Regions from separate parts of the Agrobacterium tumefaciens genome, predicted to be linked through region 1. Evidence: riboswitches for the same ligand, from Rfam matches in the RefSeq annotation. Region 1 holds a riboswitch; the other holds the start of a gene.
The links. A riboswitch is a leader RNA that binds a small molecule or an ion and turns the genes downstream of it on or off. The one in region 1 is predicted to bind cobalamin.
Positions count from the first base shown of each region.

Region 1 (5,014 bases):
CAGTCTTCTGCCGCAAAGCAGCTGACCGATGTGGAGTCGCTGATTTCGCAGGGCGCCAATGCGCTGATCATTCTGGCGCAGGATAGCGACGCGATTGGCCCGGCGGTGGAGAAGGCCGTTGCCGAAGGCATTCCGGTTGTTGGTTATGACCGCCTGATCGAAAATCAGAACGCCTTCTACATCACCTTCGACAACAAGGAAGTTGGCCGTCTTCAGGCTGCCGAAGTTTTCAAGGTCAAGCCGGAAGGTAACTACGTCTTCATCAAGGGCTCGTCTTCCGACCCGAATGCGGACTTCCTGTTCGCCGGCCAGCAGGAAGTGCTGAAGGCCGCCATTGACGGTGGCAAGATCAAGAATGTCGGCGAAGCCTATACCGATGGCTGGAAGCCGGAAAATGCCCAGAAGAACATGGAACAGTTCCTGACCAAGAATAACAATAAGGTCGATGCGGTCGTTGCCTCGAATGACGGCACGGCCGGTGGCGCTATTGCCGCTCTCGCTGCGCAGGGCATGGCCGGTTCGGTTCCCGTTTCCGGTCAGGATGCAGACTTCGCGGCACTTAACCGCGTTGCGCTTGGCACGCAGACGGTATCGGTCTGGAAAGACAGCCGCGAACTCGGCAAGGAAGCAGCCGGCATCGCGCTGGAACTGGCCGGCGGCAAGAAGATGACGGAAATCAAGGGCGTCACCAGCTTTGATGGCGGTCCGAAAAAGGTAGCGATGCAGTCGGTCTTCCTCAAGCCGATCGCGATCACCAAGGACAATCTGAACGTCGTCATCGATGCCGGCTGGATCAAGAAGGAAACGGCCTGCCAGGGTGTGAAGGCCGGAACCGTGAAGGCCTGCGACTAAGACCCAAGGGTCCAGCTTTGGGCGCTGCGCCACATCGGTGGCGTGGCGCCTTTCAGATGTAAGGAGGACCGGCAGTTCATGGCCGATATGACCCAATCCAATTCCACAGCGTCGCAAAAGACGGAAAAGACAGGCTCGATAACGCGCTTCATCAGTGCCACGGAGCTGGATACCAGGCTGCTCGGCATGGTCGGGGCGCTTCTTCTGATCTGGATCGGATTTCATATCCTGTCTGGCGGCCTGTTCCTGACGCCGCGAAACCTCTGGAACCTTTCAGTGCAGACCGCGTCCGTGGCTGTCATGGCAACCGGCATGGTGCTTGTCATCGTCACCCGCAATATCGATCTGTCGGTCGGGTCGATCCTCGGTTTTTCCGGCATGATCATGGGGGTCATGCAGGCAGAAATCCTGCCGCAGCTTCTCGGCTTCGAACATTGGGCGACATGGATCGTCACGCTTCTCACCGGCATTCTCGTCGGCGGCGCGATCGGCATGTTGCAGGGCTCGATCATCGCTTTCCTGAACGTGCCGTCCTTCATCGTCACGCTCGGCGGGTTGCTGGTCTGGCGCGGTGGCACCTGGTTTATTACCAGCGGGCGTACCGTTGCGCCGATGGATTCCACCTTCCGTCTGATGGGCGGCGGCACCAATGGCTCGATTGGCGCGACATGGAGCTGGATCGCCGCTGTCGTGGCCTGCGTCGCCATCGTGGCGGCCATCCTGAATTCCCGCCATCAGCGTCGCCGTTTCGGTTTTCCGCTGCGGCCGGTCTGGGCGGAATATTTTCTGGTGGCGCTCGGCTGCCTCATTGTTATCGGTTTTGTGGCGGTGGTGAACAGCTACCCCTGGCCTATCAACATTGCCCGCAACTATGCTGACGCCAATGGCATAACCTGGCCGGAAGGCGGGTTGTTCATTGCGCACGGCATTGCCGTTCCGGTGCTGATGGCGCTTGCGGTTGGTGCGGTCATGACCTTCATCGCCACGCGGCTGCGCTTCGGGCGTTATGTCTTCGCCATTGGCGGCAACCCGGAGGCTGCGGAGTTGGCCGGCATCAAGACCCGCTGGGTCACGGTCAAGATCTTCACGCTGATGGGCGTTCTCTGCGCCATCGCCGCAGCCATCTCGACCGCTCGCCTCAATGCGGCCACCAATGCGCAAGGGGAGCTGGACGAGCTTTACACCATCGCGGCGGCTGTCATCGGCGGCACCTCGCTTGCCGGCGGTGTCGGCACCATAGCGGGCGCGATGCTCGGCGCGCTCGTCATGCAGTCGCTGCAATCCGGCATGGTGCTGGTGGGTATTGATACGCCCTTCCAGCGCATCGTCGTCGGTGTGGTTCTGGTCGTCGCCGTCTGGCTCGACACCATCTACCGCGCCCGCGCCAAGTAAGAACCGAGGAGAACTCCTATGACGGACCAAGTCACGCCCCTCGTGGAAATGCGCAATATTTCCATTTCCTTCGGCGGCATCCATGCGGTGGAAAACGCCTCTGTTGACCTTTTCCCCGGTGAGGTGGTCGCCCTTCTCGGCCACAACGGCGCGGGCAAATCGACCCTTATCAAGATCCTCTCCGGCGCCTACCGGCGCGATGGCGGCGATATCCTCATCAATGGCGAGGATGCGGATATCCGTAATCCCCGCGACGCTAAGAAATACGGCATCGAGACCATCTACCAGACGCTGGCCGTGGCCGACAATGTCGATGCGGCGGCCAATCTTTATCTCGGTCGCGAGCTGAAAACGAAATGGGGCACGCTTGACGATGTCGCCATGGAAGCCTCAGCCCGCGAGGTGATGGGGCGTCTCAATCCCAATTTCCGGCGGTTCAAGGAGCCGGTGAAGGCGCTGTCCGGTGGCCAGCGGCAGTCCGTCGCCATTGCCCGCGCCATTCTGTTCGATGCCCGTATCCTCATCATGGATGAGCCAACGGCGGCACTCGGGCCGCAGGAGACGGCGCAGGTGGGCGATCTCGTCAAGGAGCTGAAACGGCAGGGCATCGGCATCTTCCTCATCAGCCACGATATTCACGATGTCTTCGATCTTGCCGACCGGGTCTTCGTGATGAAAAACGGCAAGGTTGTCGGCCATGCCCGGACTGAGGATGTCACTAAAGACGAGGTTCTGGGCATGATCATTCTCGGCAAGGTGCCCTCGGGTGCCGTTCCGGGGCCGGGCGCGGTCGCATCCTGAAATGGGGAAATAAAGACATAAAGATTTCTTTATGTCTATTGACATCGTGACGCCTGTGGTGAGAAATGCTGACGTCATGGTTCTCCGGGCCTGAATGTTTCAATCTCGGAGCTAAGAGGGAATCCGGTGCGCCGACGATCGGCAAGGCCGGAGCTGCCCCCGCAACTGTAAGCGGCGAGCCTTTGTCCATCCACGTCACTGGGGTGAAAACCCCCGGGAAGACGGGCAAAGGCGACGACCCGTAAGCCAGGAGACCTGCCAGGACAAAATAACGTCCACGGGCGGGGTGTCCCGGTGGTTGCTGCAATGGTTCGGCAAAGGTCGGGCCTGCACGCGTCCGCTTTACCCATGCCCCCACAACCAAATGGGGTATGACAATGCCAAACAAGACCATTCCAGTCGCATCGCTCGGTTTTCCGAGAATTGGCTGCCATCGCGAATTGAAGTTCGCGCTTGAAGGCTTCTGGTCGGGAAAGATTCCCGAGACGGAACTTCTTGAAACCGCCGCCAGGCTGCGCGCCGAAAACTGGGTGCTTCAGCGCGAGAAGGGGATCGCCCACATCCCCTCCAATGATTTCTCCCTCTATGATCATGTTCTTGATACAGCCGTGATGGTGGGTGCCATTCCGTCGGTCTACGGATGGGAAGGTGGAGACGTTTCCCTGTCGACCTATTTCGCCATGGTGCGTGGCAGCCAGAGCGAGGCCCATGCGGGTTGCGGCCACGCCCACGGGGCAGATGACCTTCACGGGTTGGGCGTTCGGGCGCTGGAAATGACCAAGTGGTTCGACACGAATTATCATTACATGGTGCCGGAGGTTTCCGAGGATCAGCATTTCGTGCTCACCTCGCAAAAGCCGGTCGAGCATTTTCTTGAGGCGAAGGCGCTCGGCATTCACACTCGTCCCGTCATCCTCGGTCCGGTCACCTTCCTGAAACTTGCCAAGGCGCGGGAGGCCGTTTTCAAGCCGCTCGATCTGCTGGCGAAGCTATTGCCTGTTTACGAAGAACTGCTGCGCCGTCTGCATGCGGCCGGTGCGAACTGGGTACAGATAGACGAACCAGTTGCCGCGTTGGACCTTTCCGAGGGTGAACGCCATGCGCTCACAATGGCCTATCAGACCTTGTCGAAAGCCGCGCCGGACCTGAAAATCCTCGTCGCCACCTATTTCGGCGGGCTTGAGGACAATCTGGAAACCGTTGTGGCACTTCCGGTCGCGGGTCTTCATATTGATCTGGTGCGTGCGTCCAATGAGTTCGAGGCTGTGCTGAAGGCTTTGCCCGCAAATCGCGTCCTTTCGCTCGGTGTCATTGATGGTCGTAACATCTGGCGTGCCGATCTTGCGGCAATCGTTGATCGGCTGGAAGCGGCCATTGCCGCGCGGGGCGTAGAAGCGTTTCAAATTGCTCCTTCCTGCTCGCTGCTGCATGTTCCCGTCGATCTCGAACTGGAAACCGGCCTTGATGCCGACCTGAAAAGCTGGCTTTCCTTCGCAACCCAAAAGCTCGGCGAGCTTGCGACGCTCGGCAGGGCGCTCGGTGAGGGCAAGGTTGCGGTTGCGGCTGAACTGGGCGCGGCTTCGAAGGCAGCTGCCACACGCGCCTCGTCGCCAAAGGTGACGAATACAGCCGTGCAGAAACGTATCGGAACGATCGGCGAGGCCGACAGGCAGCGGACGAGCGCCTTTGCCGAACGGCAGAAGGTGCAGGCGCAGGCCATCACCCTGCCGCTCTTCCCGACGACGACCATCGGCTCCTTCCCGCAGACGCCGGAGGTGCGCAAGGCCCGGTCCGCGCATGCGAAAGGTGCCCTGACAGATGCGCAATATGAAGGCTTTCTGCAAAAGGAAACCGAAGCAACCATCCGTTGGCAGGAAGAAATAGGTCTCGATGTCCTCGTTCACGGCGAGTTCGAGCGCAACGACATGGTGCAATATTTCGGCGAGCAGCTTTCCGGCTTCGCTTTCAC
Region 1 covers NZ_CP039904.1:647,791-652,804, reverse strand. The annotation lists gene xylF (D-xylose ABC transporter substrate-binding protein) at 1-852, shown strand, start outside; gene CFBP6623_RS18170 (sugar ABC transporter permease) at 940-2,244, shown strand; gene CFBP6623_RS18165 (ATP-binding cassette domain-containing protein) at 2,263-3,045, shown strand; cobalamin riboswitch at 3,106-3,322, shown strand; gene metE (5-methyltetrahydropteroyltriglutamate--homocysteine S-methyltransferase) at 3,423-5,014, shown strand, end outside.

Region 2 (5,014 bases), 180 kb from region 1:
GTTCGCCGCCGGAAAGGTGATGCCAGTATCGTTCCGCCTTGTCCGCCATGTCGACATTGTCGAGCGCGGCATTAGCGATGGCGTCGTCATTGGCCGACCAGGCGGAGAGCGGACCGAGATAGGGGGTGCGTCCAAGTTCGACGGCCTGTCGAGCCGTAATACGCTCGGTGGTTTCGGCCTGCTGCTCCACAAAGGCCAATCGGCGGGCGAGATCACGCCGTCCGAAGGAGGCAAGCGCGTCGTCACCAAGCGTGACGTGGCCACGGCGCGGCTTGCGGATACCGGCCAGCATGGAAAGCAGCGTGCTTTTGCCGGAACCATTCGGGCCGATAATGCCCAGAAACTCCCCGGAACCGACATCGATGGAAACACCCCGGACGATATCGACATTGCCGGCATGGAAATGCAGGTCGTGAGCGGACAATCTCATGATCGCCCCCTTTTCTGCCCGAGAATGAAGGCAAAGGCCGGCGCGCCGACGAGCGCGGTGATGACCCCGATCGGCAGCACCTGACCGGGAATGACGATGCGCGAGAGAATATCGGCGACGATCATGAAAACAGCACCGGTCAACGCCGTCACCGGCAGCAACATGCCATGGCGAACGCCGACGAAGATGCGCGCCGCATGCGGAATGACAAGACCGACAAAGCCGATGGAACCGACCAGCGACACCATCACCGCCGTCATGATCGCCGAAACCGAGATCAACACCGCATAGGTCCGGCGCACCGGAATTCCGAGCGAGGCGGCGGCCTGACCGCCGAAAGCGAAGGCATCCAGCGCCCGGGAATACCAGAGGCACACCGCAAGACCAGCGATACTGACCGGCAAAGCCATCCAGACATCGGGCCAGCGCACACCGGAAAGATTACCGAGAAGCCAGAACATGATGCCGCGCGCCTGTTCGGCATTGGCGGATTTGGTGACGATGAACGAGGTCATGGCATTGAACAGCTGCGAACCGGCCACGCCGGCCAGAATGATGGCGCTGTTGCCATGGCCGGCGCGCACCGCCAGAAGGCTGACCAGCGAGAACGCAACAAAAGCCCCGATCAGCGCCCCCACCGGCATGGTCAGAAAGCCTGCCCCGATACCCAGAAGCGCGACCGCCACCGCTCCGGTGGATGCGCCTGCGGAAATGCCGAGAATATAGGGGTCGGCCAGCGGGTTGCGCAAAAGCGATTGCAGCACCGCACCGGCAAGCGCCAGCGAAGCGCCGCAACAGGCGGCGACAACGGCGCGGCTCAGACGGTAACTCCAGACGATACCCTCATCCAGCGGCTCCAGCGGGTAACCGGCATGGAAGACACGATTGGCGATGGTTTTCGCCACCACGTCGAAGGGAATGGCGGTCTCACCGATGGCCGCTCCGGCCATCAGCGCGACGAGCAGCAGGGCGAGCGCGGCAAAAGCCAGCCCCGCCCTGCCGAGATTGACGGAAAAACCGTTCACTTGGCGAGACCGGCGGCCGAAATCGCCTCGGCCAGCGTTTCAATGCCTTCGATCGTGCGGATGGTCGGGTTCATCGCCTGCGCATCCATGTCGAAGACATGGCCTTGCTTGACGGCGGGCATGATGCTGGCCACGGGGTCGTCCGCGAGGAACTTGTGCTTGACGGCAACGTCATCGGCCGGGAAACGGCGGCGATCCATCTTGCCAGCGACGATGACGGACGGATTGGCCTTGGCGATGGTTTCCCAGCCAACGGTCGGCCATTCCTCATCGCTTTCGATGACATTCTTCAGCCCGAGCGCCGACATGATGTAACCGGGCGCGCCATGGCGGCCCGCCACATAAGGGTCGATATCCAGTTCGGCGCTGGAGAACCAGAAGACGGCGGAAATCTTGCCATTCGCCGAAGCGATCTTGGCGCGGGCTGCCTCCTCACGTTTCTTCAGATCGGCGACAACCTCTTCGCCGCGATCCTGCACGTTGAAGATTTTCGCGAGATCGCGGATTTCCTGATAGATCAGCTCCATGGTGAAGCCAGTCTTGCGCACGCCGTCACCGCCGCCGGAATTATCCTTGCCGACGCAATCGGCAGGCGAGGTATAAACGGGAATACCGAGTTCGGCGAATTGCGCCGGTGTTCCGACAACACCTTCGGGGCCGATCTGCCACTGGAACTGCGTCGTTACGAGATCGGGCCTCTTGCCGACAACGGCCTCAAAACTCGGATCATTGTCGGCCAGCCGCTCCACCTTGGCGTTGGCCTCCTCGTAACCCTTCAAAACCGGGCCGATCCACAGCGCCGTACCCATCACCCTGTCGGCAACGCCCAGCAGATAAAGGACCTCGGTCGTGCTCTGGCCAACGGATACCGTGCGGGCGGGCGCCTGTTTGAAGGTGATGTCCTGACCGCAGCTGTTGATCGTCAGGGGATAGACCGTTTCGGCAGCATGAGCGGAAGCGGCAGGCAAAACCGCAAGCACAGCGGCCAGAAGGCCGGCATAGGCCGGCAGGCGTCCAGGATTAAACATGTGTTCTCCAGTCGAAATTAAATCGCTTGTTCCAGAGCAGCAGGCGTTAGAACGCGCAGCAACAGCGGAACGTCTTGTACGGAGAACAACGACGGGACGCAAACCAAATGTTATGAAATAACATTACAATTTCCTCCTCCGGGCTTCCCCGCCCGTAACGATGGTTCATATTTTGACGGCAGGTCTCCTGGCTCACGGATTTGCGCCGTTCATCTGCCTTCCCGCATTCCGGAGAATGCAGTGGCATGACGCCTTTAAGGCGTCACGGGGATGAGCGGCAATCCGCTTACAGTTGCGGGGGCAGCCACGGCATTGGGCGATGAAAATCACCCGCACCATGTTCCCTATTAATCCCTTCGCCTTTCGGCTGCAGGAACCGTCGTCTTCTCACATAAGGGGCAAGAGGCGAGGCGTCAATCGCCAAAGAATGTCTCCCAAGGGTGTGAAAACTGTCCTGCGACAAACGCATGCACACGACAGGAACCCAAAATGCGTGACATGAATTCGATGGGAAGCGGCGTGCTTCAGCAAAGGGATGGGCCTGCCAGAGCAAAGATACCAGCAGAGCCGGTGCCTGCCGGCTGCGGTGCATTTTTTGACATCGTCGTCAGTGTTTCAATCACCACCAGCCCGGATTGCGCCAGAAAATCGGTGAAAAAACCGTCATCGCGCACGGCATCGAGCCGGACAAGCTGGTCGTCGAGATCGGCAAAATGCCGCCTGACCAGCGCGACTGCCTCGGCTTCCCCCTCTGCAACCACCGGGCCGATGATGTGGCCCCGCCCTGCCGCCCGCCGCAGCGCGAAGGCGGCCAGACGATCCGCCTCGAACAGGCCATAGCCGGTGTTTTCCCGCAGGAGACGCTGCAGCACGCCCCGGCGTGAAACGCCGAAAGCCTCCCGGTCCAGATCTTCCACGGCGGACAGATGATCTTCTGAAACCGGCTCGATCCTCTGTTTCTTGCCAAGCTGCGGCGTTTCAGTGGTGCAGCGGGCCTTGCCGCGCAGAAGATGCACCCTTTCCGTATCTCCGGTAAAACCGAGCCCCGCAAAAAGCCGCCGCGACCCCTCCGTGGCATTCAACCGCAAGGCAGCGGCAGGATATTTCGCCACAAGCTGCCTGACCAGCCAGGGTGCTACGCCCTGCCCCTGCAGGCGTGGGGAAACGATGACCATGCCAAGCGTCGCAAAAGCCCGATCATAGGGAAAAAGCATGGCGGTCGCGACAACCCGGTTGATCTCGTCCAGCGCCGCAAGGCCGACACCGCATTGGCGCAGGAAACACCATTCATTGGCATGATACCGCCATCCGACAGCCATGGAGAGGGCATGCAGGTGATCCGCCTCCACATCCGCGATATCCACGGTCCGCAACTCGAAACTATCGACTTTGAGCAGCTCCATAGCAAACGGCTCTCATTCCCTCCGGCGCGGAACCTTCGGTCCCGGCAGCCCAGCCCATGACATCCGAAGATAACCGGCCCTGCCGGCAGGAATTTTCTGAAAGCACTGGAAGGACACAACAATCTACCGAAATCATCGGCATTTCAGCAGATAAACGCCGCCGGCCACTCTAAGCTTCTGCGAGGAATAATCCGGCCAGCATAAACGACCGGCCAGTAGGGACGACCAGCGGGGACGACCATGAACGCAATCGAAATCCTTGAGCGTCTCGTCGCCTTCCCGTCCGTCGTCGGCACCGCCAATGGCGATATTGCCGGATGGATCGCCGACTACCTGGAAAGCCAGGGCGCGAAAGTCTCGCTGTTGCCGGGTCCGGAGGGCGACCGCGCCAATCTCTTCGCCACGTTCGGCCCGGCCGATCGCGCCGGTTATATCCTCTCCGGCCACATGGATGTGGTGCCGGCCGGAGAACCGGAATGGTCTTCCGATCCGTTTCGGTTGAGAACCGAAAACGACCGGCTTTACGGGCGCGGAACCACCGACATGAAAGGGTTTCTCGCCACTGTGCTCGCTGCAGCACCGGCATTTTCGCGCATGGCGCTTGAACGGCCGGTGCATATTGCCTTTTCCTATGACGAGGAGGCGGGCTGCCGTGGTGTCCCCCATCTCATCGCCAGCTTGCCGCAGCTTTGTGCCCCGCCGGCGGGTGCCATCATCGGCGAACCCAGCAATATGCGCGCCGTTCGCGCCCATAAGGGCAAGGCCGCAGCGCGCATCACCCTGCGCGGCCGGTCCGGCCATTCCTCACGCCCGGATCAGGGGATAAACGCCATTCACCTGATGACCGGCATCATGGCAAAGGCGGTCCAAACCGCCGATACGCTGACGCGGGGACCTTTCGAGGCGACCTTCGAGCCGCCCTATTCCTCGCTGCAGATCGGCACGGTCAAGGGCGGGCAGGCGATCAACATCATCCCCGATCATTGCACCATCGAACTGGAAGCGCGGGCAATTTCGGGCGTCTTACCACTCGCCCTGCTGGAGCCGGTACAAAGCGCCGTCGAAGCGCTTGCCGCAACGGGCGTCGATATCGAATGGACACCGATGAGCGCTTACCCCGCATTATCG
Region 2 covers NZ_CP039904.1:466,970-471,983, forward strand. The annotation lists gene CFBP6623_RS17310 (ABC transporter ATP-binding protein) at 1-430, opposite strand, end outside; gene CFBP6623_RS17315 (FecCD family ABC transporter permease) at 427-1,455, opposite strand; gene CFBP6623_RS17320 (ABC transporter substrate-binding protein) at 1,452-2,483, opposite strand; cobalamin riboswitch at 2,644-2,879, opposite strand; gene CFBP6623_RS17325 (GNAT family N-acetyltransferase) at 3,008-3,886, opposite strand; gene argE (acetylornithine deacetylase) at 4,127-5,014, shown strand, end outside.
Region 2: another riboswitch for cobalamin. It lies ahead of CFBP6623_RS17320 (ABC transporter substrate-binding protein); the one in region 1 lies ahead of metE (5-methyltetrahydropteroyltriglutamate--homocysteine S-methyltransferase).